Regions from separate parts of the Pseudoalteromonas sp. L23 genome, predicted to be linked through region 1. Evidence: predicted binding sites of a transcription regulator. Region 1 holds the regulator's gene; each other region holds the start of a gene.

Evidence for each region. Region 1 encodes sigma-54, which starts transcription at its own class of promoters, with help from an activator protein. Its sites were predicted from a motif close to GTTGGCACGNNNNTNGNNT; they were not measured.
Region 2: L3V43_RS15980 (FimV/HubP family polar landmark protein) is a predicted target of sigma-54. The motif match lies at 3,179-3,197, and genes of this name have one in related genera.
Region 3: L3V43_RS03200 (DUF2726 domain-containing protein) is a predicted target of sigma-54. The motif match lies at 5,304-5,322, and genes of this name have one in related genera.
Region 4: L3V43_RS02615 (P-II family nitrogen regulator) is a predicted target of sigma-54. The motif match lies at 5,296-5,314, and genes of this name have one in related genera.

The regions. Positions count from the first base shown of each region.
Region 1 is NZ_JAKKCW010000004.1:42,100-49,876, forward strand. Features, by position in the region: gene L3V43_RS08895 (HPr family phosphocarrier protein) at 226-495, opposite strand; gene rapZ (RNase adapter RapZ) at 496-1,362, opposite strand; gene ptsN (PTS IIA-like nitrogen regulatory protein PtsN) at 1,355-1,813, opposite strand; gene hpf (ribosome hibernation promoting factor) at 1,815-2,102, opposite strand; gene L3V43_RS08915 (RNA polymerase factor sigma-54) at 2,132-3,631, opposite strand; gene lptB (LPS export ABC transporter ATP-binding protein) at 3,678-4,403, opposite strand; gene lptA (lipopolysaccharide transport periplasmic protein LptA) at 4,403-4,945, opposite strand; gene lptC (LPS export ABC transporter periplasmic protein LptC) at 4,935-5,489, opposite strand; gene kdsC (3-deoxy-manno-octulosonate-8-phosphatase KdsC) at 5,486-6,037, opposite strand; gene L3V43_RS08940 (KpsF/GutQ family sugar-phosphate isomerase) at 6,037-7,008, opposite strand; gene L3V43_RS08945 (calcium/sodium antiporter) at 7,018-7,777, opposite strand, start outside.
Region 2 is NZ_JAKKCW010000009.1:210,355-218,131, reverse strand. Features, by position in the region: gene L3V43_RS15995 (DUF6419 family natural product biosynthesis protein) at 386-706, shown strand; gene L3V43_RS15990 (4-phosphoerythronate dehydrogenase) at 790-1,914, shown strand; gene L3V43_RS15985 (aspartate-semialdehyde dehydrogenase) at 1,952-2,968, shown strand; gene L3V43_RS15980 (FimV/HubP family polar landmark protein) at 3,258-7,777, shown strand, end outside.
Region 3 is NZ_JAKKCW010000001.1:704,518-712,294, forward strand. Features, by position in the region: gene L3V43_RS03170 (carbon starvation protein A) at 1-855, opposite strand, end outside; gene dinB (DNA polymerase IV) at 981-2,105, opposite strand; gene L3V43_RS03180 (aldo/keto reductase) at 2,258-3,310, shown strand; gene L3V43_RS03185 (NUDIX domain-containing protein) at 3,397-3,909, shown strand; gene L3V43_RS03190 (hypothetical protein) at 3,982-4,671, shown strand; gene L3V43_RS03195 (NYN domain-containing protein) at 4,712-5,218, shown strand; gene L3V43_RS03200 (DUF2726 domain-containing protein) at 5,363-5,953, shown strand; gene mtnN (5'-methylthioadenosine/S-adenosylhomocysteine nucleosidase) at 6,062-6,769, shown strand; gene L3V43_RS03210 (cobalamin biosynthesis protein) at 6,769-7,725, shown strand.
Region 4 is NZ_JAKKCW010000001.1:566,322-574,098, reverse strand. Features, by position in the region: gene serA (phosphoglycerate dehydrogenase) at 1-80, opposite strand, end outside; gene rpiA (ribose-5-phosphate isomerase RpiA) at 92-745, opposite strand; gene L3V43_RS02635 (5-formyltetrahydrofolate cyclo-ligase) at 850-1,479, opposite strand; gene L3V43_RS02630 (hypothetical protein) at 1,476-2,009, opposite strand; gene L3V43_RS02625 (carboxypeptidase) at 2,149-3,660, opposite strand; gene L3V43_RS02620 (diguanylate cyclase) at 3,937-5,166, shown strand; gene L3V43_RS02615 (P-II family nitrogen regulator) at 5,356-5,694, shown strand; gene L3V43_RS02610 (ammonium transporter) at 5,708-6,937, shown strand; gene mrcB (penicillin-binding protein 1B) at 7,099-7,777, shown strand, end outside.

The sequences.
Region 1 (7,777 bases):
TCGTTAATATACGTTAAAGGTGTACGCAACGATAAAGTAGGATTTTCCGGCAACTAGCTTTACTGCACGAAAGAAACCTAAATTGGTATTACAGTGTAACTCAGTTTATTAGGAACTACCAAGGTTTACGCTTAATTATGAGAGACTTATTAGACCACTTTGGTTACGGAGGAGGGGGAGATTAGCAGGGAGTAAATGAATCAGGCCTTATTGTTTTACTGACGATTACTCGGATTCATTAAACTTATTTTCTATCAGTCCGCCAATGGCGTCTAGTGCATACTGAGCATCAGGACCTTCACAAACCACTCGGACTTCTTTCCCTTGGCTGCTTTCAAGTAACAACAGCGCTAGTACGCTGTCAGCAGCAGCACTTTTGTCTCCTTGATATAAGGTCACTTCGGCATCAAATTGGGTTGCTAATTGCGCAAGAACCGTCGCTGCTCGAGCGTGCAGGCCGAGTTTGTTTTGGATTAAAAACGTATCTTCTAACATTTAACCCTCTTGCTCTCGGTGACGAATTTTGACGTTGGGATGGGTTTTAGCAAAACGTTCACCAATGGTTTGCGCTAAGTATACCGAGCGATGTTGCCCACCTGTACATCCTATTGCGATCGTTAGATAACTGCGATTGTTACGCTCTAAGTGTGGTAACCAAGTTTGTACGAAGGTTTGGATCTGCCAAGTAAACTTTTGCACGATGCTGTGACTCGACAAATAGTCTTTGACTGGCTGATCTAAGCCAGTTAGCGGCTTAAGCTCAGGCTCCCAATGTGGGTTGGGTAAAAAGCGCGCATCAAAAACGTAATCCGCTTGTTTTGGGATGCCGTGTTTAAAGCCGAAAGATTCAAAGGTAATAATGAGTTGTTTGTCTTTTTTACCTAAGATTTTTTCGCGGATATCTTCTGCAAGTTGATGAACGCTCAGGCCTGTAGTATCAATGAGAAAATCGGCGCGAGTGATCAGCACGTCTAACAATTCCCGTTCTTTCTTTATCGCAACATCTAATGGAAGATTATGCAGTGAAAGAGGGTGCAAACGGCGTGTTTCTGAGAAGCGTTTTATCAGGGTTTGATCGTCACTGTCTAAATAAAACAGGGTAGGTTTGGCAAAGCCTGGTAAGTATTCAAGAATGTCATTAAACTCGTCCTGTTCTTTAGGTAAGTTTCTAACATCAATACTGACTGCAATTTTATTATAATTGTCCGAAACACTGCGGACTAAAGACGGCAGCAAATTGACCGGAATGTTATCCACACAATAGTAGCCTAAGTCTTCCAATACTCGAAGCGCTACAGATTTACCAGAGCCTGAGCGGCCACTGATAATGATAAGCTCGAGTCCTTTTTCTTCATCACTCATCAAGTTCACCTTGGATCACTGTATATAACTCATCGTCACTTTTTGCTTGTCTAAGCATTTTGCAAAAAGACTTGTCTTTGAGTGTATCAGCAATCGCCGCTAAGGTCTTCAGGTGCTGTTGATTATCACCTTCGGGTACGATGAACGCGACAAAAATATCGACAGGCTGCTTATCTATGGCTTCAAACTGGATCCCTTGCTCGCTGACAAGCACCATTGCAAGGATTTTATCCAAACCTTCAAGTCGACCATGGGGAATGGCAATGCCTTTACCGATCCCTGTGCTGCCTAATTTCTCTCGCGCCATTAAGGCGTCCAAGATAGCATGCTGACTGGTATTTGGAATTTGGCTATGAGCCAGTTCGCTGATGTATTCTAAAATACGTTTTTTGCTATTAAAAAGGACCGCAGCTTTACTGCAGTCCTTGTTCACTAATTCACTTAATTTCATCTTAGTGTCGAGTGAGCTTCTCTTTGTGTTTAATAACTTGACGATCTAGCTTGTCGATAAGGCCATCAATTGCGGCATACATATCTTGATGCTCTGTTGATGCAAATAGCTCGCCGCCGTTTACGTGTAATGTTGCTTCTGCTTTTTGTACTAGTTTCTCGACATCAAGGATCACATGCACATTATTGATATGATCAAAGTGCCTTTCTAGCTTCGCAAACTTGTTGGTGACATAGTCTCTTAATGAGTCAGTAATTTCTACATGGCGACCAGTTAGATTTAGTTGCATAAGCATTTTTCCTTCTTGGGTTTTACGTCTTATATCAAGCTTTTACGCTGATTTGACGGTGGAATGGCTAGGGATTCACGATATTTTGCAATCGTACGTCTCGCTACCTTAATTCCTTGCTCTGCTAAGATATCTGCAATTTTGCTGTCACTCAATGGCTTCGCGGTATTCTCTGCAGCTATCAGCTTTTTGATAAGTGCTCTAATTGCTGTAGAAGAGCACTCACCTCCATTTTCCGTACTTACATGGCTAGAGAAGAAATACTTCAGCTCAAATATTCCCCGAGGTGTATGCATGTATTTTTGTGTTGTCACACGGGAAATTGTGGACTCATGCATCTCAACCATTTCAGCAACATCATTTAGCACCATAGGGCGCATTGCTTCGGGGCCATGTTCAAAGAATGCCTGTTGTTGTTGCACAATGCAATTGGTAACTTTTAATAAAGTATCATTTCGGCTTTCTAAGCTTTTAATAAACCACTTTGCTTCTTGTAAATGTGAGCGAATAAACTGACTATCCGTACTGGATTTCGCCGTTCTAGACATCGCAGCGTAATGGTCATTTACTCTTATTTTAGGCATAGCATCAGGATTTAGCTCTACGACCCAACGACCTTTTACTTTTTTCACCGATACGTCAGGGATCACATATTCAGGCTCTTCATGAATAATGCTTGCCGCAGGCTTTGGGTTAAGGCTATGTATTAACGTCATGACCTCTTTGAGATCGGCTTCTTTAAGGCGCGTTTTCTTAGCCAAAGTTCGATAGTCACGGCTGGCAAGCAAGTCGATATGCTCTGTCAGGATCATTTTTGTTTCGGCAATCCATGGGGTATCTGGGGCGAATTGGTTTAGCTGAATGCATAAGCATTCTTGTAAACTACGCGCTGCGATACCGACAGGGTCAAAAAGCTGAATGCGTTTGAGTACGGCTTCGACTTCATCTAGCTCAATAGGCTCTTCGCTATTCTCGTCATTAATGCTTTCTAAAATGTCTTCGCAAGACAGTGTTAGAATGCCTGACAGGTCGACCGCTTCAATAATCGCAATCGCAATAGCTCTATCTGTTGGACTAAATGGTGTCAGTTCGAGTTGCCACATGAGATAATCGTGGAGAGATTCAGAGGTTTCCCCTTGATAAACATTATCGTCATCGGGAAGTGGACCTGAGCTTGCAGCAGGCGCTGCACTCATATACTCGTCCCAAGTGACATCCATGGCAAGGTCATCGCTCACAGTGTCTTTGCTCATGGCGGTATCTGAGTCTATCTCATAGTCACTAACCTGCGTTTCATCGGCTGAATCTTGATTGTCGTCAGCACGGCTCTTTTCTTGGCTGTGTTGGTCAGCGTTTTCGCCGTCAGTATTATCACCTTCTTCCACTTCCAACAATGGATTGCTGTCTAATGCTTCTTGTATTTCTTGTTGCAGATCCAATGTACTAAGCTGCAGCAAGCGAATGGCTTGTTGCAGTTGCGGAGTCATTGTAAGTTGCTGCCCCATGCGCAGCTGTAATGATTGCCTCATGTATCTCTAACAATCCTTTTTAACAGTTATTAATACTACGTCTTAACTATAGCTTGAATTGTTCGCCTAGGTAGACATCTCTTACGGTTTGATCTGCCAAAACATGTTCTGGCGTGCCTGCAGCGATTAACTCACCATGTGAAACGATGTAGGCCTTTTCACATACGTCCAGTGTTTCTCTAACGTTATGATCGGTGATAAGCACACCGATACCACGGTTTTTTAGGTGCTCTATGATTGTCTTTATATCTAACACCGAAATAGGATCAACACCAGCAAAAGGTTCATCTAACAGGATAAACTTAGGGTTTGCGGCTAAAGCGCGAGCAATTTCGACTCGTCTTCTTTCGCCTCCCGACAATGCCATGCCCTGTGAGTCGCGAATGTGTTGAATATTAAACTCATCCAGTAACTCGTTTAGTTCAGCTTCTCTTTCAACTTTAGATAAGTCTTTTCGAGTTTCTAAAATCGCCATCAAATTTTGATAGACCGTGAGTTTTCTAAAGATTGAAGACTCTTGCGGTAGATAGCCAATACCAAGTCGTGCACGGCTGTGCATCGGTAACAAAGTGATATCTTCGTCATCAATCTGAATATAGCCTTTGTCGCTTGGTACTAACCCTACAATCATGTAGAACGTAGTGGTTTTACCTGCACCATTTGGTCCTAATAAGCCTACAATACTGCCAGCCTGAACACTTAAACCAACATTTTTGACGACCTGACGACCTTTATAACTCTTTGCTAGACCAGTTGCTTTGAGCTCGCTCATTAATTGTTACCTTCTTCCTGCGCTTTTTTCTCTTTAGCGTCTTTTTTGTCATCAACAGGAACAAGGATGGTTCTTACTCGAGAGTCTTCTTGGTCTGAGCGCTCAGCGCTGATCAATTGCTTTTCAATGTCATAGGTGATGACTTGAGCATTGATTTTTTGCCCAGTTTGATTGATTTCAGCATCACCAGAAATCACTAGGGTTCCCTTCGCTACGTCGTAACGGATTTCATTTGCTTTGGCTTCTAGTAAGTTGCCATCGGGTTGACGTTCGCTAAAAGTGGCAGGGCTGCCAGTTGCCACAAGCAGTTGCTTGTTAATGCCGAGCTCCGCGCGGCGGTGGACCTCTAGGCGATCGGCATTTATCTTTCTGTTGCCATGAATAATAACAACATTCTGTTCAAAAATACCGATGTTGCTTTGCAGTTGAGCTTGCTGACGGCCAGCATCAATAATGACTTCATTTTGTTCTGCAGCAATTGCTAGAGTAGAACTTGCAAGCAAGCCGATGAAAACTAGTTTGTTAATGATTTTACTGGTCATAATAAATTGTCTTTGTGTGGTTGATGAGTTCGATCACTTGCTTTTGTAGATCCGCATGCAGTCCTTTACCTGTGATCCTAAGACTAGGACCGTTGATAACGACAGGGTGTTCCGACTTCATCAATTTTTGCTTAATTTCAACTCTTACATTATCGGCATTGATATCCGTGATCATGGCGTTAGGCGTTAAATTCTTTGCCAACACATTGCCCTCTAATATCAAGGTGTTGTTTTCGTATAGGGTTGCTTCTAATGCGCTTATTTGCCAATTCTGTTCACCGTTATATAAGGTGAAAATGGGCTTTTCAAAGTGACTAAAGCCAAGATCTTGATACAACTCCATCTTATCAGCAGTTACCTGATAGTTTAATAAGCCATTTTCACTATAGGTCGTTTGCTGAAGCGTGGTTGCAACATAATCGGGTTTAGCTAACGGTTCATCTTCTTTTGCTGGATCCGCCTCTGATGGATTAAACATGGGCGACCACATCCATACCATTAAAGAAGCGAAAACAATGAGTAAGATGACACGTAATACGGTCATGTACTTGATCCTTTGGAAGTCAATAAGTGATTTTGGCTGAGCATTAGAAGATCAGTTAGTTCTCTCACGGCACCAAAGCCACCTGGCATCAAGGTCGTGTAATGGGCGATATGTTTAACAAGAGGATGTGCATCATTGACGGCAACGGCAAAACCAACTCGTTCCATTACGGGTAGATCTGGGCCATCATCACCAATATATGCAATTTCGTCATCATTAAGGTTGAGCTTAGTCTTCAGTTCATCATATGCCACTAACTTGTTTTCTTGACCTTGGTAAATATAAGTTACATTTAAACTAGTCATGCGTTGCTGAACTATTTGTGAATGTCTACCTGTGATAACGGCGACTTCGATACCACTATCAATCAAGGCCTTAATACCAAACCCGTCTTTGGTATTAAATGCTTTCAGTTCTTCACCATTGTTACCAAGGTATATACGGCCATCTGAGAATACGCCATCAATATCGCAAATTAATAATTTGATTTGTTTTGCTTTTTCCCAAGCTTCAGTTGAAATCGTCTGATATAAATCTTCAAATTGCATTACAGCACCCCCGCTCTAAGTAAATCTTGCGTATTCAAGGCGCCAACCGGAATGTTGTTTTCGTTCACCACAATCAAGCCGTTAATCCGTTTGGTTTCCATAATATTGAGTACCTCAGCTGCGAGCATATCGGCGCGTGCCGTCGTACTTTTAGCCGTCATTACTTGCGTGATTGGGGTGGTGTGAATATCGACCTTTTGTTCGATAATACGGCGCAAGTCGCCATCGGTAAAAATCCCTTGTAATTGCGAGCTTTCATCTACGATTGCCGTCATACCTAAACTTTTTGCGGACATTTCAAATAAAGCTTCTTTGACTGTGCAGTGACTATTGACCATAGGGATTGCATCCCCTTGATGCATGACATCAGCAACGGTTAGTAGTAGACGTCTCCCCAAACTACCACCAGGGTGGGAAAGTGCAAAATCATCAGCCGTAAAGCCTCTGGCTTCAAGTAGCGCAACCGCGAGCGCATCACCCATCACTAGCGTAGCTGTGGTGCTGGCCGTGGGTGCAAGTCCTAGTGGGCAGGCTTCTTTTGATACTTTAACACAAAGGTGAACCGTCGCATTACGAGCCATTGTAGAGCTTGGGTTGCCTGTCATGGAAATAACGGGGGCCCCTAAGCGCTTAATTACAGGTAGGATTGAGATCACCTCTTGGGTTTCCCCTGAGTTGGAGATCATCAGTACCACATCATCTTTGGTGATCATACCTAAGTCGCCGTGACTTGCTTCACCTGGATGAACAAAAAATGCGGGGCTGCCAGTACTTGCGAGTGTCGCTGCGATTTTGTTACCGATGTGGCCGGACTTACCCATGCCAATCACGATGATGCGACCTTGACAGCCAAACATAATTTCACAGGCTTTTACAAATTGCTGATCAACAAACTGTTGCACTTCTTCTATTGCTGCAAGTTCGGTAGCAAAAACTTGATTTGCAGAATCAATAAATGGGTTCGTTGTCACAAGGCTTCCTCAAATGATGTAGTAAATATAACCGACGAAGCTTGCGACAAGTATGCCACCTTCCAAGCGGTTGATGCGGCGCTGACCTGTTAAGCTGAGGCTCATTAGGATAAGCAGCAGTGTCGCGCCAAGCATAATAAATATATCACGTGACGCAATATTGGCGTCGAGGACGGATGGGTTAATGATCCCAGCAATGGATAGCACGGCCAATATATTAAAGATGTTCGAACCAATAATATTGCCAAGCGCTAGATCGTCCTCCTTCTTTAGTACACCAGCAACACAAGCAGCAAGCTCGGGTAAACTAGTACCAACGGCGATAATGGTTAATCCTATTAGCAGGTCACTCATGCCAAAATATTTGGCGATATCAACCGCAGCGCCAACGAGATAGTCCGCGCTAATAGGCAGTAAAATCATACCCACGATTAACCAGAAAACAGCTTTTTGAGTTGGAATATTATTTGGCACTTCTTCACAGGCTTCACTGACAAATGGGTCATCATTATCTCCACCACCACGCTTGGTGATAATGATAAGTGCAAGAAGAAAAGCGGCGAAACCGACTAATAACAAAACACCTTCTACGAAACTAAAGTGGTTATCACTAACGATATACCAAGCTGCCAATGAAACGACGACTAACAGCGGCATTTCGCGGCGCAAAATACCAGAGCCAACGGAGAGTGGCCTTAATAACGCGGTGAGACCCAAAACGAGTAAGATATTGGCGATGTTAGAACCTATGGCATTGCCCACGGCGGTG
Region 2 (7,777 bases), on a different contig from region 1:
ATGAGTCATGCTTCTCATGTCAGTAATTTAAAAGTTATTGATTACACCCCAGCTATAACCTGAGAGAATTTTCAACGCTATTAATTACTGATCGATATTTAAGTGTAATGAACGTAGTGCAATATGACGAAAATGCACATGAAATTTCTTTCAGAGAAGTTCGTTATCTGTGCATTATAATTGCCAAAACTTCATGTCGGATTTGCATTGAAATACACGTTAATGTTTCTACAATTGGGTTAAGCATAGCCACGAAATGGTGCTTTTAAGAATTGCTAAGGAGTAGCAAATGCAGTCCATTTTCTTGGTAGCTATGTGAGTTAGGATTTATCGCTACGACCTAGTGTAGCGGTTGATATTGCTGTCCATGTTAAGGAGAAACAAGATGCAGCAGAGTATTTTTTATCTAGTCACTATTTTGGCCTTTGCCGCCATGTTGTCGGCCTTTCACCTCTTTCCTGAAGCGGTAATTTTTAATGTTTTTAGCAGTTTGTTTGCCGCATTACTTGGCTACCGAGCTTATACCCGTTGGGCTTTATTATTGTGTTGTATTAACGTGTTGGCCATGACGTTTTGTCCTTTGCTTGATTCAGGTGGCTGGTTAAGTCTCAAGGGAGCGGTCGTTTTTGTATGCTGTGTGATGTTTTTTGCAATAGCGTTTGGTTGCAATAAAGCGGTGACACAAAATAAAAGGTTTTATTATTAGTCGCCTAGCTTGCCATGTTAAACTCGACTCAGGCGATGTGTTATCGCCTGAGTACTCGAGACAATAGGTGACAGGAAACCCGCATGCGAATATTAGCCGATCAAAATATGCCCTTAGTTGAGTCATTCTTCTGCGAAATTGGTGAGGTAACACGGTTTGATGGCCGTAACCTTCAACCTGACGAGCTAAAAAACGTCGATATTCTGTTGACTCGCTCAGTCACTAAGGTCAATGAGGCCCTGTTAGCACAAGCAGATAATCTGAAGTTTGTTGGGACTGCGACAATAGGGATTGATCATATTGATACCTCATTGTTGGCCAGCGCCAATATCTCGTTCAGCAGCGCACCAGGCTGTAATGCGATAGCTGTTGCCGAGTACGTGATAAGCGCTCTACTTGCATACGCACAAGAAACTTCCACGCCACTTCAAGATAAAACGATTGCCATCATTGGTGTTGGTAATATTGGCGCGTGTTTGGCATCAAAGCTTAAAGGGCTTGGTCTTACGATATTATTGTGTGACCCCGTAAGACAGCAAGCGGGGACATTGGATTCACATGTAGCCTTAGATGAAGCCTTAGCGCGCGCGGATATCGTGACATTTCACGTTCCATTAGTTAAGCAAGGCCCGCATAAAACGGTTCATCTACTTGATGCACCGCGGATAGCGGCATTAAAGCCGGGTACGGTGATAATCAATGCAAGCCGTGGAGATGTTATCGATAATCAAGCGCTTTTGCACGCGGTAGAGAAGGGGCAAGCGCTCGAGCTGATCTTAGACGTTTGGGAAAATGAGCCGAATATTTTGCAGTCATTATTGCAATATACTCGCTTTGCATCTGTGCATATTGCCGGCCATACGCTAGAGGGTAAGGCGCGAGGCACGCAAATGTTATACGAAGCCGTATGCCGAGAATTCGATTTACCAGCCAGCAAAACGATTAGTGATTTTCTTCCTAAGCCAAGTGTCACTGGCTGCCAATTGCAAAGCACAGCCAACGAGCAGGATATTATCAATTTAGCGCATCTTGTTTATGACATTCGTCGTGATGATGGCATCATGAGAAAACAGCTAAACACATTGGGCTTTGATACCTTGCGTAAAGCATATCCCGTGCGTCGAGAATTTAGTACAATTGCAGTCAATAATGACTCACCAATCAGTGAAAAGCTTTACCAACTTGGCTTTTCTGAGCACAAGAGTTAAGTGCTGTGGTTGGTATATTACAGAATGAGGAAAAATAATGTCGCAAAAATATAATGTTGCGGTACTTGGCGCAACAGGTCTTGTTGGCAAGCAAATTATCGAATTACTAGCAGAACGAAAGTTTCCTGTAGACACATTATACCCACTCGCGAGTAGCCGAAGCGCGGGTGAAGAGATTGACTTTATGGGTGAAAAAATCGAAGTTCTGGATGTTGAAGAGTTTGATTTTTCTAATGCCCATATCGGTTTGTTTTCAGCGGGTGGTTCCGTGTCGGAGAAATATGCACCAATCGCCGCTGACGCTGGCTGCATTGTGATAGATAACACCTCACATTTTAGATACGACTTTGATATTCCATTAGTAGTTCCTGAGGTGAATAAAGACAGTCTTGCCGATTTTAGAAATCGTAATATCATTGCTAACCCAAACTGCTCTACAATCCAAATGCTAGTGGCACTTAAACCAATTTATGATGCCTATGGCATTGACAGAATTAATGTCTCAACTTATCAAGCGGTATCTGGTGCAGGTAAAGAAGCGGTAGATGAGTTGGCTAAGCAAACTGCAAACTTAATGAATGCAAGACCGATGGAAAACGAAGTGTTTAGCAAACAAATCGCTTTTAATGTCATTCCTCAAATTGATGCGTTCCAAGAAAATGGTTACACCAAAGAAGAAATGAAGATGGTGTGGGAAACGCAAAAAATCTTGGGCGACTCAAGTGTTTTGGTTAACCCGACTGCGGTTCGCGTTCCTGTGTTTTTTGGTCATGCTGAAGCCATTCATCTTGAAACGCGCATGCCTTATGATCTTGAACATGTTAAGCAGTTACTTGCTGATGCGCCGGGTGTTGAACTAATTGAAGACGAAAACGACTACCCAACACCGGTAAGTGATGCAAGTGGTAACGATACCGTTTATGTGGGTCGTGTAAGGCAAGATATTTCACATCCATTGGGCTTAAACTTATGGGTGGTATCAGACAACACCAGAAAAGGTGCAGCAACAAATAGCATTCAAATAGCAGAAGCCCTTATAGAAAGCTATCTATAGGTACCCTTTGATATCGCAAAGTAAGCAAAATTTTGCTTACTATTCTGCGTTATAACGGCAAACTTCTGCCAAGAAGTTTGCCGTTAGGTCAAATACTTGACTATTCTTCACCTATATCAACTATTCCAGAATCAGTAAAAAGCATTATAACCATGTTAACTTTCAATACGTTGCAATGGATATTCCAACATATCTGGTTTATAGTTTGCATTTGGAATAGAGCTTGCTTCAAAGCCATAATAATAAAATGTCGTTTAACGGGTGTTAAACATTTGAGTAAAGGATCGGCATGCGCGGTTTAGCCTTATTTAGTATCTTTGTATTCGCACTGATTGCCACACCAGTATATACCCAAGAGGGGGTAGTGCTAAAAGGCCCTAAAGGGGTTGATTATGGGGCTCAAGGTCGGTCAATAGGGCCTATCAGACCCACGGATACATTGTGGCGTATAGCACAAAAAGTGCGACCAGATGACTCGGTCACCATTTATCAGGTGATGAAGGCGCTTTACGATAAAAATCCTAATTCATTTCTAGATAAAAACCTCAACCATATGCAGGATGGGGCGTATTTACGTATTCCTACCATCAATGAAATTCGCAGTGTAAACCCTGAGTTGGCAAAGCAAAAGTCGGATCAAGATGACAAACTTTGGGAAATGAAGCGTAAGGGATTATTGAACCCAAATGCAATCAACGAAGCTGAAAAAAAGGTTACGCAAGCTCGTAAAGTCGATGTTGAAGAAGCAAAAAAAGACCTGACTAATCAACTGCGCTCTTTAAAGATGGAACAGGACATGAGGCTGATGGACTTACAAAAAGAGTTCAAGTCCTCGGTGCGTAATGTTGAAGAAATCCTATCCGAAAACAATAAGTTAAAGCAACAGCTCGGCGCTATTTCTACCGAGCTTCAAACGGTTCGTACTCAGCTTGGAAAAGACAGCGAAATCCAACAACAGCTAAAGGCTGTTATCGACTTGCAAAATGAAATGATTGATCAGCAAGCCGCTCAAGCAAAAGCGCAAGAAAGTAGCGAGTTAAGCGCATTTTTTAGCTCGCCAGCTGGCATTGCATTACTTGCTACATTGCCAGCACTACTGGCAATTGCTGGATTCGTTATGTTCCTACGCCGGAGAAAGCAATCTCAGACGTCAACAGATGATGACGATTTTCTTCCGCAAACACCATCCGTGGCTGCAGGCGCTGCGGCGGGAGCTGCAACCGCTGCGACTGCATTTGACCCTGAGCCAGACCCACTTGATATCGGAATGGGCGACGATGAAGATGCACTGGGCGCAAGCGTTCAGTTAGATGACGATATCTTACCTGAAGACGATGAAATTACCTTTGACTCACTTGATGACGACTTCGATGAAGGAAGTGATACGTTAGATCAAGACGAACTGGATAGCTTACTAAACGAAGATATTTCGTTTGGTGATGATCACGACGAAGACTTTATGCAACAGAGCTTCGAGGAGGCTGATGATGAAGTTTCGCTCGATGTTGATGATAGCAAGGATATTTTAAGTGACAGCGATCTAGATGATTTGTTCAACGAGTCTCAAGACGAAGAAATTGATGTTAGCGATGATGCGCTTGCTGCCCTGAGCGAGGAACTTGCTGATGAGCAAGCGGATGCTGTTGCAAACGACGATGATATCGATTCAATTCTTGACGGGGCGCTAGATGAAGAGCCCGAATTTAGCGGCAACTTTGATAGTGAGAGCTTAGTCGATGCTGATGATATCGATGCACTACTTGATGCTTCTCAAGATGCTGACGATGATGCACTGCCTGATTTTGAGGAACCAAGTAGTGAGCTTGCGGGTGATGATATTGATGCTCTATTAAATGAAGTTCAAGACGATGCGTTAGCTGAAATTAACGAAGAGCCAGATACGCTTGATGGTGATGATATCGATGCTTTATTGGATGAAGCACAGGAAGATACGTTGCCAGAATTAGAAGAAGAGTCAGATGCTCTCGCTGGTGATGATATTGATGCTTTATTGGATGAAGCGCAAGAAGATACGTTGCCGGAATTAGAAGAAGAGTCAGATGCTCTCGCTGGTGATGATATTGATGCTTTATTGGATGAAGCGCAAGAAGATACGTTGCCGGAATTAGAAGAAGAGTCTGACGATCTAGCTGGTGATGATATCGATGCTTTATTGGATGAAGCACAAGAGGATATATTACCTGAACTGGAAGAAGAGTCCGATGCTCTCGCTGGTGATGAACTCGATGCTTTATTGGATGAAGCACAAGAAGATACGTTGCCGGAATTAGAAGAAGAGTCCGATGATCTCGCTGGTGATGAACTCGATGCTTTATTGGATGAAGCGCAAGAGGATATATCGCCGGAATTAGAAGAAGAGTCAGATGCTCTCGCTGGTGATGAACTCGATGCTTTATTGGATGAAGCACAAGAAGATACGCTGCCGGAATTAGAAGAAGAGTCAGATACTCTCGCTGGTGATGATATCGATGCTTTATTAGATGAAGCACAAGAAGGTACGTTGCCGGAATTAGAAGAAGAGTCAGATGATCTCGCTGGTGATGAACTCGATGCTTTATTGGATGAAGCACAGGAAGAGCTGTTACCTGAACTGGAAGAAGAATCCGATGAACAGGCCGACGATGAACTCGATGCTTTATTAGATGAAGTACAAGAAGATACGTTGCCGGAATTAGAAGAAGAGTCAGATGATCTCGCTGGTGATGATATCGATGCTTTATTGGATGAAGCACAGGAAGAGCTGTTACCTGAACTGGAAGAAGAATCCGATGAACAGGCCGACGATGAACTCGATGCTTTATTAGATGAAGTACAGGAAGAGCTGTTACCTGAACTGGAAGAAGAATCCGATGAACAGGCCGACGACGATCTCGATGCATTAGTTGACGAAACACCAGAAGAAGCTTTGCCAGAGCTGGAAGAAGAATCTGATGAGCTGGCCGATGTTGAACTCGATACATTAGTTGAAGAAACACCAGAAGAAGCTTTGCCAGAGCTGGAAGAAGAATCCGATGAACTGGCCGATGTTGAACTCGATACATTAGTTGAAGAAACACCGGAAGATGGTTTGCCAGAGCTGGAAGAAGAATCTGATGAACTGGCCGACGACGATCTCGATGCATTAGTTGACGAAACACCAGAAGAAGCTTTGCCAGAGCTGGAAGAAGAATCCGATGAACTGGCCGACGACGATCTCGATGCATTAGTTGACGAAACACCAGAAGATGGTTTGCCAGAGCTGGAAGAAGAATCTGATGAACTGGCCGATGTTGAACTCGATACATTAGTTGAAGAAACACCAGAAGAAGCCTTGCCAGAGCTGGAAGAAGAATCCGATGAACTGGCCGACGACGATCTCGATGCATTAGTTGACGAAACACCAGAAGATGGTTTGCCAGAACTGGAAGATGAATCTGATGAACTGGCCGACGTTGAACTCGATACATTAGTTGACGAAACGGCAGAAGAAGCTTTGCCGGAGCTTGAAGAGGAAGTTGGTGAGCCAGCAGATAACGAGCTTGATGCTTTATTAGATGAAGCACCAGAAGATGCTTTACCAAATCTGGAAGAGGTATCTGACGAGCGTGAACTAGGATCTGAACAGCTTTTAGCTGAGCCTGAGCAAACGGAGTCAGGACACTTGTCTGGTATGTTGGATGAAGAGGATGCAATTCCGGAATCATCAGAAGAACCGGTGGAAGATACATTACAGTCCGATCTAGCCAATGAAGCAGATTTTAGTGATGAGAATGTTCAAGCTGACGAAGACAGTGAATTTGAAGATCCTGATTTAAAAAGTGTTGATGAGCTATTACAGGAGCTTCAAGCCGAAGAACAGTTTGAGTTGGATGCTGAACTTGAAGACGACTTCTCGGATGAAGAAGTTGAAATTGAACTGGGAGATGATCCACTTAATGACGAAGTGGATTTACTGGCAGAAGAAGAGTTTCTTGACGAAGAAGATCTGCAACCAAGCGCAGAACTAGATAGTTACCCAGAGCTGGAGCTTGGTGAAGAACTTGAAACTACTGACTCGCAAAGCGAAACCGAAAAAGCACTATCAGAAGCATTATCCAATGACGCTCAATTTGATATAGAGGATGGGCTTGATGACGATCTTCTCGACGATGAAATCTCTGACTTTGATGAAGATGATTTGCCTGAATTTAGTGCGGATTTCGACGAAGAGACTTTGCTCGCTGATGAGCCTGAAGCGCTAGTCGAAGAAGCAGAAAGTGACACGCTTAAGTCTGAACCTGAACTGGAAGTCGAAGACGAGCTGCCAGAGTTAACTGCAGACTTTGATGAAGAGACTTTGCTTGAAGACGAACCTGAAGCGCTAGTCGAAGAAGCAGAAAGTGATACGTTTGAGTCTGAACCTGAACTTGAAATCGAAGACGAGCTGCCAGAGTTAGCTGCAGATTTTGATGAAGAGGCTTTGCTTGAAGACGAGCCAGAAGAAGCAGAAAGTGACACGCTTGAGTCTGAACCTGCACTTGAAATCGAAGACGAGCTGCCTGAATTAACTGCAGATTTTGACGAAGAGACTTTGCTTGCTGATGAGCCTGCAGCACCAGTCGAAGCTGCAGAAAGTGATACGCTTGAGTCTGAACCTGAACTGGAAGTTGAAGACGAGCTGCCGGAGTTAAACGCAGATTTTGACGAAGAAACCTTGCTTGAAGATGAGCCTGAAGCACCAGTCGAAGCTGCAGAAAGTAATACGCTTGAGTCTGAACCTGAACTGGAAGTTGAAGACGAGCTGCCAGAATTAAACGCAGATTTTGATGA
Region 3 (7,777 bases), on a different contig from region 1:
GGTGTTTTCTACCGTTTGGGTATTAAACGCAGGCGCAGTGATATCTGGCATGACAACAAATACCGCACCATAAAGTAGGATCAACCCCACTAACAGCTGCATGCCGTTAATAAAGTCACGAGGTTGTAATAGCATCCAAACCGGTAACAATGACGCTACGGCAGCATAGATAAACAGAATGATGATCCAATTGGCTTTGTCGCTTAAACCAAACATTTCGGTTGGTAAGGTAATCGGCATACTACTGCCCATATAAATGGTCGCGTAGAGCACAATAACCCCGATAATACAGAGCGGTACTAGCGGCACTTTTCGTTTCAGCAATTGGCCGATGATAAGTGCCACGATGATAGCAGACCAAGCGGGGAATACCGCATTTGGGTTACCCACGAAGGAGTTTGCGATCACCACGCCGAACACGGCATTTACCATGAGCAGTACAAGGAAGACCACTATCATAAACAATGAACGCGTGCGCTTGCCAATTACGCTTTCAGACAACGCGCCCATCGACTTGCCTTTATGGCGAGCACTTGCCCACAGCGCGCCCATATCGTGGACACCCGCAAAGAATATGGTACCGAATACAACCCAAAGCACTGCAGGCACCCAGCCCCAATAAACAGCGATGGCTGGACCTACAATTGGTGCAGCACCTGCGACTGAAGTAAAGTGATGCCCCCACAATACCACTTTGTTAGTGGGAACATAGTCCACGCCATCCTCAAGCTCATGAGCCGGCGTGACAAAGTTGTCATCCATTTTAAATATTTTTTCAGCAATAAATTTGGAATAGACAAACCATCCAAATAACATCCCTATGATGCCGAAGAGTACGATCATTATGGATTGCATAATGCTTACCTCTTGTTGTTGTTTTAATTACACGCAGTTCGCGTGATTAGTTTGTTGCACGACAACTTCGAAGCTAGCACAAAATAAACTAATTGCAGTTATCTTTTAGTCTAGGTAGGTCTGAATTAGCCATCAAAAAGTCCCAGTTGAGCTTGTGTGTTAGATTTTTCATTTAGCCCTAAGTGCAAGCCCACGAGGCGCACGGGTTTAAACTTTTGCCGTGCCATCGCTTCAATCAATAGCTCTTCGAAAACGGGCAAATCAATATGCTGGTATTGGCATTCTTTGGTGGTTTGGGTGAAATCGTAAAACTTCACTTTAACACCAAGCTTATTAAAGCCACGCTGTAAATAAGGCTGTGCTCGGCGAGTCAATTCAGGTAACAACTTTTCTTTTATGACTTGTTTTAAGGTATCAAGGTCGAGCGTGTCTTCTGCAAATGTGGTTTCAACGCCTATCGATTTACGCACTCTATCGGTCTCAACTCGGCGCTCATCAATACCTTGACAACGCCGCCATAATACAGCGCCAAACTTGCCAAATGACTGGCGTAACTGAGTTTCAGACAGTGCCTTAATATCTCGGCCATACTCAAGTCCCATGGCTAGCAAACGCTGTTGAGTCACTCTACCTACACCTGGAATTTTTTTAAGAGGTAACACATCAATAAAAGCGCTCACTTGGTGAGGCGGGATCACACACTGACCATTAGGCTTGTTTTCATCGCTGGCAATTTTGGCTAAAAACTTGATTGGCGCAATTCCCGCCGAAGCCGTAAGGCCCGTTTCTGCAAATATATCCGCTCGGATCTGCTCGGCGATAAGCGTTGCACTGCCATTACATTGCTGACACTCAGTGACGTCTAGATAGGCTTCATCCAAAGACAGTGGCTCAATTAGCTCAGTATAGCGGGCAAAAATAGTTCTAATTTGTTGCGATATTGCCTTATATACCTCCATTCTCCCCGGTACAATCACCAGCTGAGGGCAGAGTTTTTTCGCTTGATAATTCGACATGGCCGAGCGCACGCCATATTGCCGAGCAATATAGTTAGCCGTGGATAGCACCCCACGATGACTCCGCCCACCAATCGCCATCGGCACCTTTGCAAGCTCGGGGTTATCGCGCATTTCTACCGATGCATAGAACGCGTCCATATCAATATGAATAAATTTACGCACGTCAAAATACTGTCTAAATAAACAGTGTTTATTATGTGCTAATTTTCCAATTGTTGCAATCTTGAACATAGGCCATAGTGTTCTGGGCTATACTTGTGTGGATGTCTGTTGCAACTTGCACTGCAAAACAGAGATAATGCTAACAATATCAATACAGTTCAAAGTACTAAATCCGTTACTTTGGCTATATTTAATCATTCAGCAATCAATCAGGAGCCTGCATGAAGTACTCACGACTTGGTAGTAGCCCACTTGAAGTTTCACGTATTTGTTTAGGAAGCATGACTTGGGGCGTACAAAACAACCAGCATGATGCCGACGAGCAAATCAATTATGCACTAAGCCGTGGTATTAACTTCATTGATACCGCTGAAATGTATGCGGTCCCTCCCTCACCTGAAACCTATGGTAAAACCGAAGCCATCATTGGCAATTGGCTAAAGCGGCACCAAGAAAAGCGCGAAAAGCTCGTGCTTGCAACCAAGATTGCAGGCAGCGGATTACCTTGGATCCGTGAAGGCGGTGCTATTACGGGACAATCTGTGATCCAAGCGGTGGACGATTCTTTAGCGCGCCTGAATACCGACTATATCGACCTCTACCAACTACATTGGCCAAACCGTACTTCACCGCATTTTGGTAAACAATGGCCTGGCATGGTGCCTTTGAGTGCGCTTGACCGCGAGGAAGAACGCGCTGGTATGCTAGATATTTTAGAAGGCTTAGCGAGCTGTATTCAAGCGGGTAAAATTCGCCATTGGGGCCTTTCTGATGATACGCCTTGGGGCATTCACACTTACCTTAATTTGGCGATGCAGCACGACCTACCGAAGCCGGTTTCAATTCAAAATGAGTTTAGCTTGCTACATGCCAAAGATTGGCCTTACCTGATTGAGAGTTGCGTAAACGAAGATATTGCCTATTTACCTTGGTCGCCGCTGGCTGGAGGGATGTTGAGCGGTAAATATTTAGGGGGCGCAAGACCTGAAGGCAGCCGCTTTACCTTAGTGCAAAGACAAGGCTTATTTAGAGATACGCAACTAGCACAAGAAGCCGTTGCAAAATATTTAGAAATCGCCAAAGAATTTAATATGACTGCAGCGCAACTGGCGCTAGCTTGGTGCAACCAAGTCGATGGCGTGACTTCAACTATTATCGGCGCGACAACCATGGCACAGCTTAAAGAAAATATTCAAGCGTTTGAACAACCGCTATGTGCAGAGTCTTTAGCCGAGATTGATACTGTATTTAAAGCGTACCCTGCTCCGTTTTAATATCTTCATTCGCGATACGCCGCTTTTACGCAGGCGTATCGTTTTGTAAACCCATTCTTGTTACCTAAATTGAAGTTAAAACCCCCATGCAAAGCTTAAACAACACCCCAGTCATTCCGCTTCAAGGCAGCTGCTTTACTAGAGAGACCACTCGCGCCATAGTCCTTAGAGGCAACGACATTCTTATGCTTTACACCAAACGTTATGACGATTACACCTTACCAGGTGGTGGCGTTAACGAGGGGGAAAGCTTAGAAGCAGCATTAGAGCGCGAGCTAAAAGAAGAAACTGGTGCAGTATCCATTACAGGTCTCACTCCTTTTGGTCGCTATGAAGAGTATCGTCCTTGGTATAAACCAGATCATGATAATGTACATATTATTTCTTATTGCTACGTTTGTGAGATCTGTGGCAAATTTGATCTGCCAACAATGGAGAATTACGAACTTGCTAATGGTATGAAACCTTTGTGGATTAACATAAATCAAGCCATAGCCCACAATGAAGCTAAACTTGCTGATGCAAATAACAAAGGGATGTCCATTTTGCGTGAATTAACTTTACTGAAACACATATCGGCGCAACTAATCACAGAATAATTCGTCTATTAAGGGAACATTTACACGTTGATTAAGCTCTAACTCTGCATAACTCAAGGATTAATAAGAATAATGCGGCCGCTCCAAAACAACCTAATTAGTTTCACCATTATCGGCTCTATTGTGCTGCATCTACTGCTCGGCTGGTATTTGCAGCAAAGTATTTATATCCCCTCAAAGCCTTTAGAAATTAAGGCAATGAAAACCTATTTGGTTATTGAGCCTGCCAAGCCCAAGGTGGAGCATATTGAGACACCGACGATAACTGAAGATAAGCCAGTAAAGGAGTTAAAACCGACACTGAAGGACGATACGGTTGAAGTACTAAAAACTGCGCAAACGGAACCAAAAAAGCCTACGGTTGAAAGTACAACCAAGCACATAGCCAAAGCAGCAGTCGTCACGCAACCTAAAAAGTTAGACCATCGCAAAGCAATCTCTCAATTTCGTCAGCAACTTTTAGAGCGCACTCCCAGTGACGTTGTACTCAGCCAAAACCAAAAAAAGCCGCAGCAGATCACCGTGCCTAAAGCGCATCAAACCAGTGCTGCGAGCAAGCCAAGAGAGCTACTCGCGTCCACACCACATTATAAAGTCTACCGTGAAAATGGCCTGTGCTATACTGAGGTTAGACTCGATCCGAGTATTCCTACACCAGAGGGATTAAGTAATAACTGGCGTACTCCGCCTCGCCCTTGCGATGGCGGTGCCATTAAAAAAGCCTATGATGCCGCGATGAGTAAATGGCTAAACAAACGCTAATCTTGCTATCATAAAGCAAATTTATTGCTAAGAGTCCATTATGGAAAAAGTCACCATTTTAGTTGACGCTCAAAATGTTTATTACACCACCAAACAAGCCTACCAAACAGGCTTTGACTATAACGCGTTTTGGCGTAAAGCAACGGCTAATCGCGAGGTATATCAAGCCATTGCCTATTCCAGCAAACGGGGTGACGACAAACAAAAGCAGTTCCAAAATATCCTGCGAGCGATTGGCTTTGAGGTGAAGTTAAAGCCTTATATTCAACGTGCCGATGGCTCCGCAAAATGTGATTGGGATGTTGGCATTACCATTGATGCCATGGAGTGCGCGTCAGAATCCGATGTAATTATTCTAGTAACTGGCGATGGTGATTTTGATTTACTCGCGAATAAACTCAGAGATAAATACCATACCCGAGTCGAAGTTTACGGCGTGCCGCAGCTTACCGCCGCCTCACTGATCCGTGCCGCTAGTGAGTTTATTCCTATTGATAGTAAACTATTAATTAGTCGACGCAGGTCTGAAATACATCACGGCGATTAACACTGTCAGATACGTTCCTATACGACAAATAGTCCACCTCCATAGCCAACCACACAAATTCTTATGACTTGCCGTAAAGTAATTTTATGGCACAGCTATTGCTTATAAAACCACAGATGTCATTTTTTTGATTTGGAGTTTTGTATGGAATTTGCGTTACTTGCTATTTTGGCTCTAGTGGTCGTTGCTTCCATTGTCGCTTCTAAGTACACCGATGTGGGTGGCAATCCTTATCCATTTAATCGTAAAGAATCTGTTTTTACCACCGTTGAAGCATCGTTTCTACATTTATTAGAACGTGCCGTTGGCGATAGATATAAAATCGTTAGCCGCATTAAGCTCATTGATGTGATTGAGTGCAAGCCGGGTATCTCTCCAAAAGCACGTCGTGCTGCGGTAACTAAAGCTAAGAATAAGCAGTTGGATTATGTCTTGGTAGACAAAGAGACACTGAAAATTGTTGCCGCTGTTGACTTGGTCAATAACGCCAATAAAAACGGCCATAAAGCACAAAAAGATTGGTTTGTAAGTGGCGCTCTGGAATCTGCGGGTATTCCACACATTCGTATGAAAATCAAAAGTGGCTACCAAAGCGCTGAGGTCCGTGCGGCAATCCTATTCAAGCTTGGCCAAAAAGTGGAGATGCCAAAGAAAACCAGAAACCGCACCTACAAACCTGCGGTACTGTCTCCTTCACAGGCAAAAGCACAGTCAACTCAGTTGGCAGAAATCTAGCAAAACGGGCGTCAGCCCGTTTTTTGTTTTACCTATCAAAACCCCTTTCGTATAATAAAAGCAATTTTGACACTGGGGCTTTCCCCACCACAAATTAGGAATCTTTTGATGAAAGTAGGCATTATCGGCGCAATGGAGCAAGAAGTTACCATTTTGCGTAACACCATGGAAAACCCGCAAACATTGACCAAAGGTGGCTTTACTTTTTATACCGGCAAACTGGCTGGTCTTGACGTAACGCTTGTACAGTCTGGCATTGGTAAAGTGGCAGCGACGGTTGCGACAACTTTGCTTATCGACAACTTTGCGCCAGATTGCGTGATCAACACGGGTTCTGCAGGTGGCTTTGAACCATCACTAAACGTCGGCGATGTGGTGATTTCAAATGAAGTACGTCATCACGACGTAGATGTTACTGCGTTTGGCTATGAAATTGGTCAAGTTCCGCAAATGCCTGCTGCGTTTACTTCGCACACAAAATTAGTTGAAGCTGCAGAGCAAAGCGTACATGCGCTTGAAGGCATTCAAACTATGGTTGGTTTGATCTGTACGGGTGACTCATTTATGTGCGACCCAGTACGCATCGACAAGGCGCGTGCAGACTTCCCGACGATGTTAGCAGTAGAAATGGAAGGTGCGGCAATTGCGCAGGCTTGTCATTCTTTAAACACGCCATTTGTTGTGATCCGCTCGCTATCTGATATCGCCGGCAAAGAATCACCGCAATCATTCGAAGAGTATCTAGAAGTCGCTTCTGTTAACTCTTCTAAAATGGTGATGGCACTACTTAATAAGCTGGATAAGGTTACGCTTTAGTGCTCGACAGCTTGCTTCAGGCCCATGAGGGCCTGATCATTTTCTTACTGGCGATTTTTGCCAGTCTAGGGGTAAGGTTATCAACACTTTATCACCCTAATCTTATTCTTAGCCTTATATTTAAAGCGATTGCCGAAAAAGTTTATCGCCCCAAAGCGGCTTCTAGTTATCAACTGTTATCAGGCACACTGGGATTCCTCCTCCCTATATTAACTATCACTGTATTAACTTATGCGATTATTAGCTTTGCTTTTTATCCTAATTGGCTCGGTGGGCTGGTGTTGTTTTTATGCTTAGATATTAGCCATGAAAGCCGTGCTAAGCGTATTTCCGCGCTGATAAAGTCAAAGCAAAAAGTAACCGCAAGAGCCGTGTTGCAAGGAATGGTAGCAAGAGATGTAGAGAAGCTAACAGAGCTTGGTATTTGTAAAGCCACCATAGATAGCACCGCATTAAATACCCTGCGCCATTTTTTTGTCATTGCTTTACTGTATCTAATGGCAGGTCCCTATCTAGCGCTATTTTATAAACTGTTACTGCTATGCGACCATGCTTGGCGGCAAGTAATGCCCCCCTCAGCCCGTTTTATGACAAGCCTTTCCCGCGTGATTTGGCTCGTTGAGTTTGTACCCATTCGATTATTAATTACCTGCTTTTCGTTGCTACTTAGACCAAAGCAAACTTGGCACTACATTAAATACTACGGCCGTCACTTTAGCCAAACGAATACCGGATGGGCACTGAGCTTTTTTGCCGCAAATTTACATACACAGCTCGCAGGGCCGCGCTTTTATTTTGGTGAACGTTATGATGTGATGCGGGTAGGTGCAAAAGCGCAACCCTCAGCTGAGCATATTCAGCATTTACTCGGGCTACTTAATCAAATGCGCTGGCTATTTATTGCTACTTCCGCCTTACTGCTTGTGATTATAAATTTTGCTAGCTTAATGTTGTAACAACCACAAAAAAGGCCAGTAAAACACTGACCTCTTCGGCTATAACAAGTAG
Region 4 (7,777 bases), on a different contig from region 1:
AGTGTCTCAACGGCGCTTTGGTGCACGCCTTCTAACAACAAAATTCGAATTTTATCCTTTGATAACGAAACCTTGCTCATCTGTAATCTCACTAGTTGATTTTAGGCCCTTCTGGAGTGCCTGTTATTACAACGTCAGCGCCACGCGCGGCAAATAAGCCATTAGTCACGACGCCAACAATCTGGTTAATTTTTTCTTCAAGCGCTTTTGCTGCGCTAATTTCTAGGCCATGCACATCAAGAATGACATTGCCGTTATCAGTGATAACGCCTTGGCGGTAAACTGGATCGCCACCTAGTTTTAGTAACTCTCTTGCCACGTAGCTACGCGCCATTGGGATCACTTCAACAGGTAGTGGAAATGCGCCTAGCGTCTCAACATGCTTTGTATTATCAACGATACAAACAAATTTCTTGGCAACGGCTGCAACGATTTTCTCGCGTGTCAGTGCTGCGCCACCGCCTTTTATCATTTCATTGGTGCTGTTGATTTCATCTGCGCCATCAACATATACCGCAAGCTCTGACACATCGTTTAGCTCGAAAACTTCAATACCAAGTGCTTTTAGCTTCTCTGTTGAAGCTTCAGAGCTTGATACTGCCCCTTTGATTTGATCCTTGATACTGCCAAGCGCATCAATAAAGTGGTTTACCGTTGAGCCTGTACCAACCCCAACAATGGTGTTTTCTTCTACATAGTTCAAAGCTGCCCATGCCGCGGCTTTTTTCATTTCATCTTGAGTCATAACGCTACACTTAGTTGTCATTGAAGTTGTATGGAGTATAACTCAATCAAAGTGTCAGCGTCATGGTCAAAAGCGCCTCAAAATGCGCTTAACTATTTGCCTGCTCAATTATTTTTTGGCCAAGTGTATAGTTGGGTTGGAGTGAGGATAGTTGGGAGCGGTACATCCCAAGCTGCTGTTGGTAAGCTCGGAACTTGCTGGCAATCATGAGCAAGGCCAACAAGTGCTGGTTTAGCTCGCTGCTCAGCGTAGTGTAACGCTAAAGTTCTATCGTAGTACCCACCGCCCATACCGAGGCGATTACCTTGCTCATCAAAAGCAACCAGAGGCATCAAAAGTAAATCCAGTGATGCAAGCGGTGCCACAGCTGAACAATCTAACTTAGGTTCCAAGATAGCATAGCGATTTGCCTTCATGGGTGAGTTTTTTTCATACTTCTGGAAGAGTAAATTTGCAGGGTTGAAGGGATGGATTACGGGTAAGAAAACCTGATGATTTTTATCCCAAAGCGATTGAATTAAAAGGGATGTATCTAGTTCGCCATCGTTTTGAATATAGACCCCTATATTGGCATTTTTTGGGAGGTTTATTTGTTGAAAAAAATTAATGTTTAGATGTGCCGCGGCTGTCTTCTGTTGCTCTGCTGATAGCGAGTTTCTTGCGTTTCTAATCATTTTTCTCAAATCAGCACGAGTAACTTGAGATTTATTTATGTTGTTATTAGTTTTATTCATTCTAACGCGAGCCACTCAGGGAAAAACAAACTTACACCAAGCAGAATAAATAAAATAATTAATACAGCGAGCAGATAATATAGCCAAGTTTTAGATTTAGCCGGAGGGCTAGGCTCAAAGTCCAGCTCATCGAATAGCTCCTTCGTCTCCCACTCTTCGTCTGTTGTATCTTCAATTTCAGTATGAGCGGTTGGTGCTACGCGTTGCTCAAGTTCTTCTAATCGCTCTTCGATACGTATTAGACTGCTTGTGATGTAATCCAGCGCTTCAAATACGCGCTCTTGATCTGCGTTAGTTGGGGTAGCGGCTGTTTGGCTTTGTAGCTTGGCGTTGATCCCCGCGCTTGCAAGTAATTTTACCTGTTTTAGCGCTTTGGCTTTATCTGCAGGAGCAAACAAGTTTTTGCCAGCGTAAAATTGCTGGATCTTTGAGGGTGAGGTTTTCAACCTGTCTGCCATCGCGATAGCGGCGCTTTGTTGATCCTTACCGTCGGCCATGCCAACGAAGACGACTTTAAACTGCTCGTTCATGGTGCGTGCCTAAGTTGTAGAGAGATAGTATTGAGTATATCTAGATTATAGGTAACTGTAGAAGGATAAAAGGAAATTTTTACAACCCGGTGAGCATTAAGATAAGTGACCGCTTGCGCGGCCACAATGGGTTGGGAATTTAGTAAAGCGCTGACTGATCTGCTTTGGGTGTTGTTTTTAAGATAAAGTCGCGGAGATCTTCGTTCGATTTTTGTAAATCTTCATGACGCAGGTACATCATGTGCCCGGAGCGGTAACCTTTAAAGCTTAAGCGATCACGCATTTTTCCGCTCGGATCGAGTTGCCACATATTGTACTTGGCATCAAAGTAATTCGTTGCGCCATCGTAGTAGCCAGACTGGATCATCACGTTTAGGTAAGGGTTTTGTGCCATCGCTAATCGTAATTGTTCACCGACATTATTATCGCTGCTATCCCAAGGGTGAACTGAACCAAACATATTATATTTTACATCGGTTTTATAGTTGAGTTCTGTAGCGAAGTAATGATTAATCGCTGGCGTAAATGAGTGCAACCAAGAGGTCAGCTCAGGCCAATAATCAGGGCGAGAACCAGCGTCTCTTTTATCAATACCAAGATAGCGTGAGTCCAACCGACCTAGGGTATAGCCACGCTCACGCAATAGCTCTTTCCAAAATGCCGCAGTAGGAATATCTAGGTTGTTTTGAGCTACAAAGCGCTCGCTTAAGCCACTATATTTAGCAACGGCCTGTGTCACACTTTGCTTTTCTTGGGCACTGATAAATGCGCCTTTGGCGAGTGCGGGAAGATACTGATCAACCGTATATTGTTCAACCTCTGCAAGTACTTCGAGTAAATCTTTATTTTGCAATTCAGAAGACAGCGCTTTGTGGTACCAAGCGGCGGCAGCGTAATACGGTAAACGGTTTGCCACTTCAACCGGACCTTCTCGTTTAATGCCGATTTCTGTAGGAGATACCAACACCACGCCATTGAGATAAAGCCACTGATTGTTTTGCATCGCGTGCGCAAGACCTGACACTCGAGTCGTGCCGTAGCTCTCACCAATCAGGTACTTAGGAGAAAGCATACGCTCATTGCGATGAATAAATGTATTGAGCCATTCGGCTAAGTACTTCACGTCCGCGTTGACGCCAAAAAACATCTTTGTTTGTTCGGCTTTACTCGGATATTTACCTTCAGCATTTTTGAGTACGCGAGAATAACCTGTGTTGACTGGGTTTACATAAACAATATCGGCAACATCTAGCACTGAATATGGGTTGTCTTTCAAGCCGTAAGGTTGCAGTGGATATCCTTCGTCATCAATTTTTAATACTCTTGGGCCAGTATAGGCAATGTGCATCCACACGGAAGCAGAGCCCGGACCACCGTTAAATGAGATCAGCAGCGGACGTTTGCTCATATCTTTGATTTTTGTGCGCTTGTAGTAGGTGTAATGCAACGTTGCAACTGCGTCGCCGTTTTCATTCCACACCGGCTGCGTGCCTGTTGTCGCGGTGTAGTTAATACGTTCACCTTTTATTTCGGCTCTATGCTCAGTTGTTATTTTATGATCTATCTCAATTGCGCGGTTGTGCTCCTCAGCTATGCTTGGTGCTGAGAGTAGGGCACAACTCACGAGCAATAGTGGTAGTAGTTTTTTCATTGCTTCCTCGGTATTGCATTAGGTATGTCTGCATTAAAGAAGTATTTCATCTGAAATTCAAAGCCGTTGAGACAAACTCAACAAAAAAAACGGCAGGTTTGAAAAATAGGCTGTTGTAACCTCGTTTATCGAAAAGTAACGAATTTGAGCCGATTTGGTTTTTTTTAGTGCAAGATTCGCGTATATTTAATACTTAATTATGTAGTAATAAAGTATTTAGCCTCGTTAAATTCTAGTTTCACTGCGCTTCTCGTTGTACTTAAGAGATCTCAATCCATGCAAAGAATTTTAATTGTTGAAGACAGTAAAGTCGTACAACAGGTATTGCGACACCTTGCTGCTCAGCATCTAGATGTCGAAATCGATTTTGCTTGGTCCCTCAAGGAAAGTAAGGACTTCTTAGCACAGCACCAATATACATTGGCGCTGGTAGATTTAACGCTGCCCGATGCGATGGACGCAGAGGTCGTGCAGCTCACGCTTAGCCACAAAATACCCACCGTGGTGTTGACCTCAAAAATAGATGAATATAGCCGCCAGCAAATGCTTGAAATGGGTGTGGTGGATTATGTGATTAAAGATAACCGCGATTCATACCTATACGCGGTCAAGTTAGCATCTAGACTATTGAGAAACCAAGGTTGCAAGGCGCTGATCGCCGATGATTCTGTGATCAGTCGCGCGGTAATGAAGCAGATGCTTGAAAAGCAATTATTTACAGTGCTTGAGGCGCAAGATGGCGAACAGGCATTGGAGATGTTGCTATCTGACCATGAAATTAAGCTACTGCTGACGGACTTTGCGATGCCGACGATGGATGGCTTTGAGTTGGTAAAATCCGTTCGTAATAGTCGTGGACGAGATGAGTTGGCGATTATTGGTCTGTCTGGCGCAGGAAGTCATGGCTTGTCAGCAAAGTTTATCAAATACGGCGCCAATGACTTTTTGGCAAAACCTTTTATGAGTGAAGAGTTTCATTGTCGTATCATGCAGACGATGGAACAGCTCAATTTGATCGCAGAAATCAAAGAATATGCGCATCGAGACTATTTAACAGGGCTTTATAACCGCCGCTATTTTTGTCAGCAAGCAGAGCGTTTAATCAAGAACAAACCGAGCCAGCATATATTGGCATTGTTAGACCTCGATCACTTTAAGTCTATTAATGATCAATATGGTCATGAAAGCGGTGATGATGTACTTAAACAAGTTGCTGATTTACTGCGTAGTGCATTTGGTCACTACATTGTCGCACGTATTGGTGGGGAAGAGTTTGCTTTGCTTATTCCAAGCTCAGATATGAAGATGGCAAAGCACATGCTAGAAGACTTTAGAGAGCGCCTTGCACAGCAAGCATTCAAAATTCCTGAGGGTAAGCATTATTGCACCATCAGTATTGGCCTCGCGGCTTGCCAATCAAAGAGTTTAAGCGAAGTAATGCGCAAGGCAGATAAGGCGCTCTACAAAGCGAAGGACAAACAACGAAATTGCGTTATCGCGCATTAGCTTTTCGTTATTTGAGTGTTTATGCACCAACTCAGTTCAGACTTAATATCAATGCACCTAGATGGTGCATTTTTTATGCGTGAAATTCCACCTCCCACTTTAATTCATTGTTAATTAAGGAATAAAAAATTTGGCATAAAGGTTGGATTACTGCGTACAACAGGATCAACTGTCCTAAGGGGACTCAGCATGAAAATGATAAGTGCAATAATAAAACCATTTAAGCTTGATGAGGTACGTGAAGCGTTAGCCGATCTAGGGATTGAAGGCATGACGGTTGTTGACGTTAAAGGGTTTGGACGTCAGCGCGGTCATACCGAACTGTATCGCGGTGCAGAATATCAAGTCGATTTCATTCCAAAAATAAAAATAGAAATTGCGACGTTAAGCGAAAACGCCGAGCGCGTTGTGGAAACGGTTACAAAGGCTGCGTTCACTGGAAAAATTGGTGACGGAAAAATCTTTGTTTACGACTTAGACCAAGTTGTTCGGATCCGTACCGGCGAACTTGATGAAGAAGCCATTTAAGGGGAGCCGAACAATGGAAAATACAATAATAGAACTAAAATTTTCATTAAATACCTTTTACTTTTTGATCTCTGGTGTCTTAGTTATGTGGATGGCTGCCGGATTCGCTATGCTTGAAGCGGGATTAGTACGCTCAAAAAATACCACTGAAATCCTTACCAAGAACGTCGCACTGTACGCCATTGCTTGTACTATGTATCTGCTTATTGGTTACAACATCATGTATGTCGATAATGCCGAAGGTGGGGTTTTACCAAGTCTCGGTGCGCTCATTGGCAGTGCTGCTGATGATGCCGACCATGCACTGCAATCCGACTTTTTCTTCCAAGTGGTATTTGTTGCAACGGCTATGTCAATTGTCTCTGGCGCTGTTGCCGAGCGTATGAAATTGTGGGCGTTTTTAGCATTTTGTGTGGTGTTAACTGGCTTTATCTACCCGTTGGAAGGCTATTGGACGTGGGGCGGTGGTTTCTTATCTGAGCTTGGCTTTGTTGACTTTGCCGGTTCAGCCATTGTGCATGGTGCCGGTGCTGCTGCGGCACTAGCGGGTGTTCTGTTACTTGGTGCGCGCAAAGGAAAATATGGCAAAAATGGTGAGATTTACCCAATTCCTGGTTCCAACATGCCACTGGCTACACTAGGCACCTTTATTTTGTGGATGGGATGGTTTGGCTTTAACGGTGGCTCTCAACTATTCCTTGCCGACAAAGAAAATGCCATCGCGGTCAGCCAAATCATGCTAAATACCAATGCGGCGGCGGCGGCAGGTGCGGTTGCTGCACTGTTGGTGTGTAAATTAATGTGGGGCAAGGCGGATTTAACTATGGTACTTAATGGTGCGCTAGCAGGTCTGGTGACTATTACCGCTGAGCCTGCCTCTCCAACACCTGTATTAGCGCTTATTCTCGGTGCCATAGGCGGTGCATTGGTGGTGTTTAGTATCGTTGCGCTAGATAAGGCAAAAATTGATGATCCTGTCGGTGCTATCTCTGTTCACGGTATATGTGGTGCGCTAGGTGTGATGATGGTGCCATTTTCAAACTCAGACGCTACTTTCCAAGGTCAGGCTGTGGGACTTATCACTATTTTAGGTTTTGTTTTCATTGCTTCTTATATTGTCTGGAGTGTATTGAAAGCGAGCATGGGGATCCGCGTTGGCGAAGAAGAAGAACTAAGCGGTATGGATCAACATGATTGCGGCGTAGATGCCTATCCCGAGTTCGTGACAGTTCGCGGACAATAATACCAATTTGGCTCTCAGTCAATATTGTAAAGTTCTCGTTGTCTAAACAAAGTGAGTCCAACAGGGCTCACTTTTCTTTATATATATTATTCTACTTTCAGCAGTTGTTAATTTAGGTTACCCTACCATCTTGCGATTCATTTTTTAGTTTTACTTGGGTCATGACGGATAAAAAGAAACGAAAACCTGCCAACAAATCAAACGTCAAAGCGAACACTTCGCGTAAAAACAATACCCAGCAAAACGGTTCTAAGATGCAAAGAGTTAAAAGCCGTGTACTGAGCACGTTGTGGTCTTTCTTTTGGAAAGGGACTATTGCGGCGATATTCCTTGTTGCAATTTATATCATCTACTTAGACGCCAAAATAAGCCGGCAGTTTGAGGGCAATAAGTGGGAACTTCCCGTTCAGGTTTATGCCAGATCGATGCAGTTTTTCCCCGATCAATTCCTTAATGAGGATGAAGTGCTGTGGGAGCTGAAGCGGCTTAACTATTCTCGTGTAAATCGTATCAGCCGTACTGGTCAATATATCGTTCAAGGTCGCACAATCACCATCCATCGTCGCGCGTTCGAATTCTACGATGGCCCAGAAGTGGCGCGTATTTTTACGCTTAATTTTGCTGGTAAAAAGCTTGCCAATATTGTTGATAATCAAGGTCGGCGCTTAGCCGGCGCTCGCTTAGAGCCGGTGCAGATTGCTCGGATCGGCAATGAATCGCGCCAAGACCGAGAGTTTGTTCCGTTCGATAAATTCCCTAATATTTTAAAAGAAACACTGCTGGTGGTAGAAGATCGAGACTTTTACGAACATCATGGTGTTTCTGCGCTGTCTATTTTGC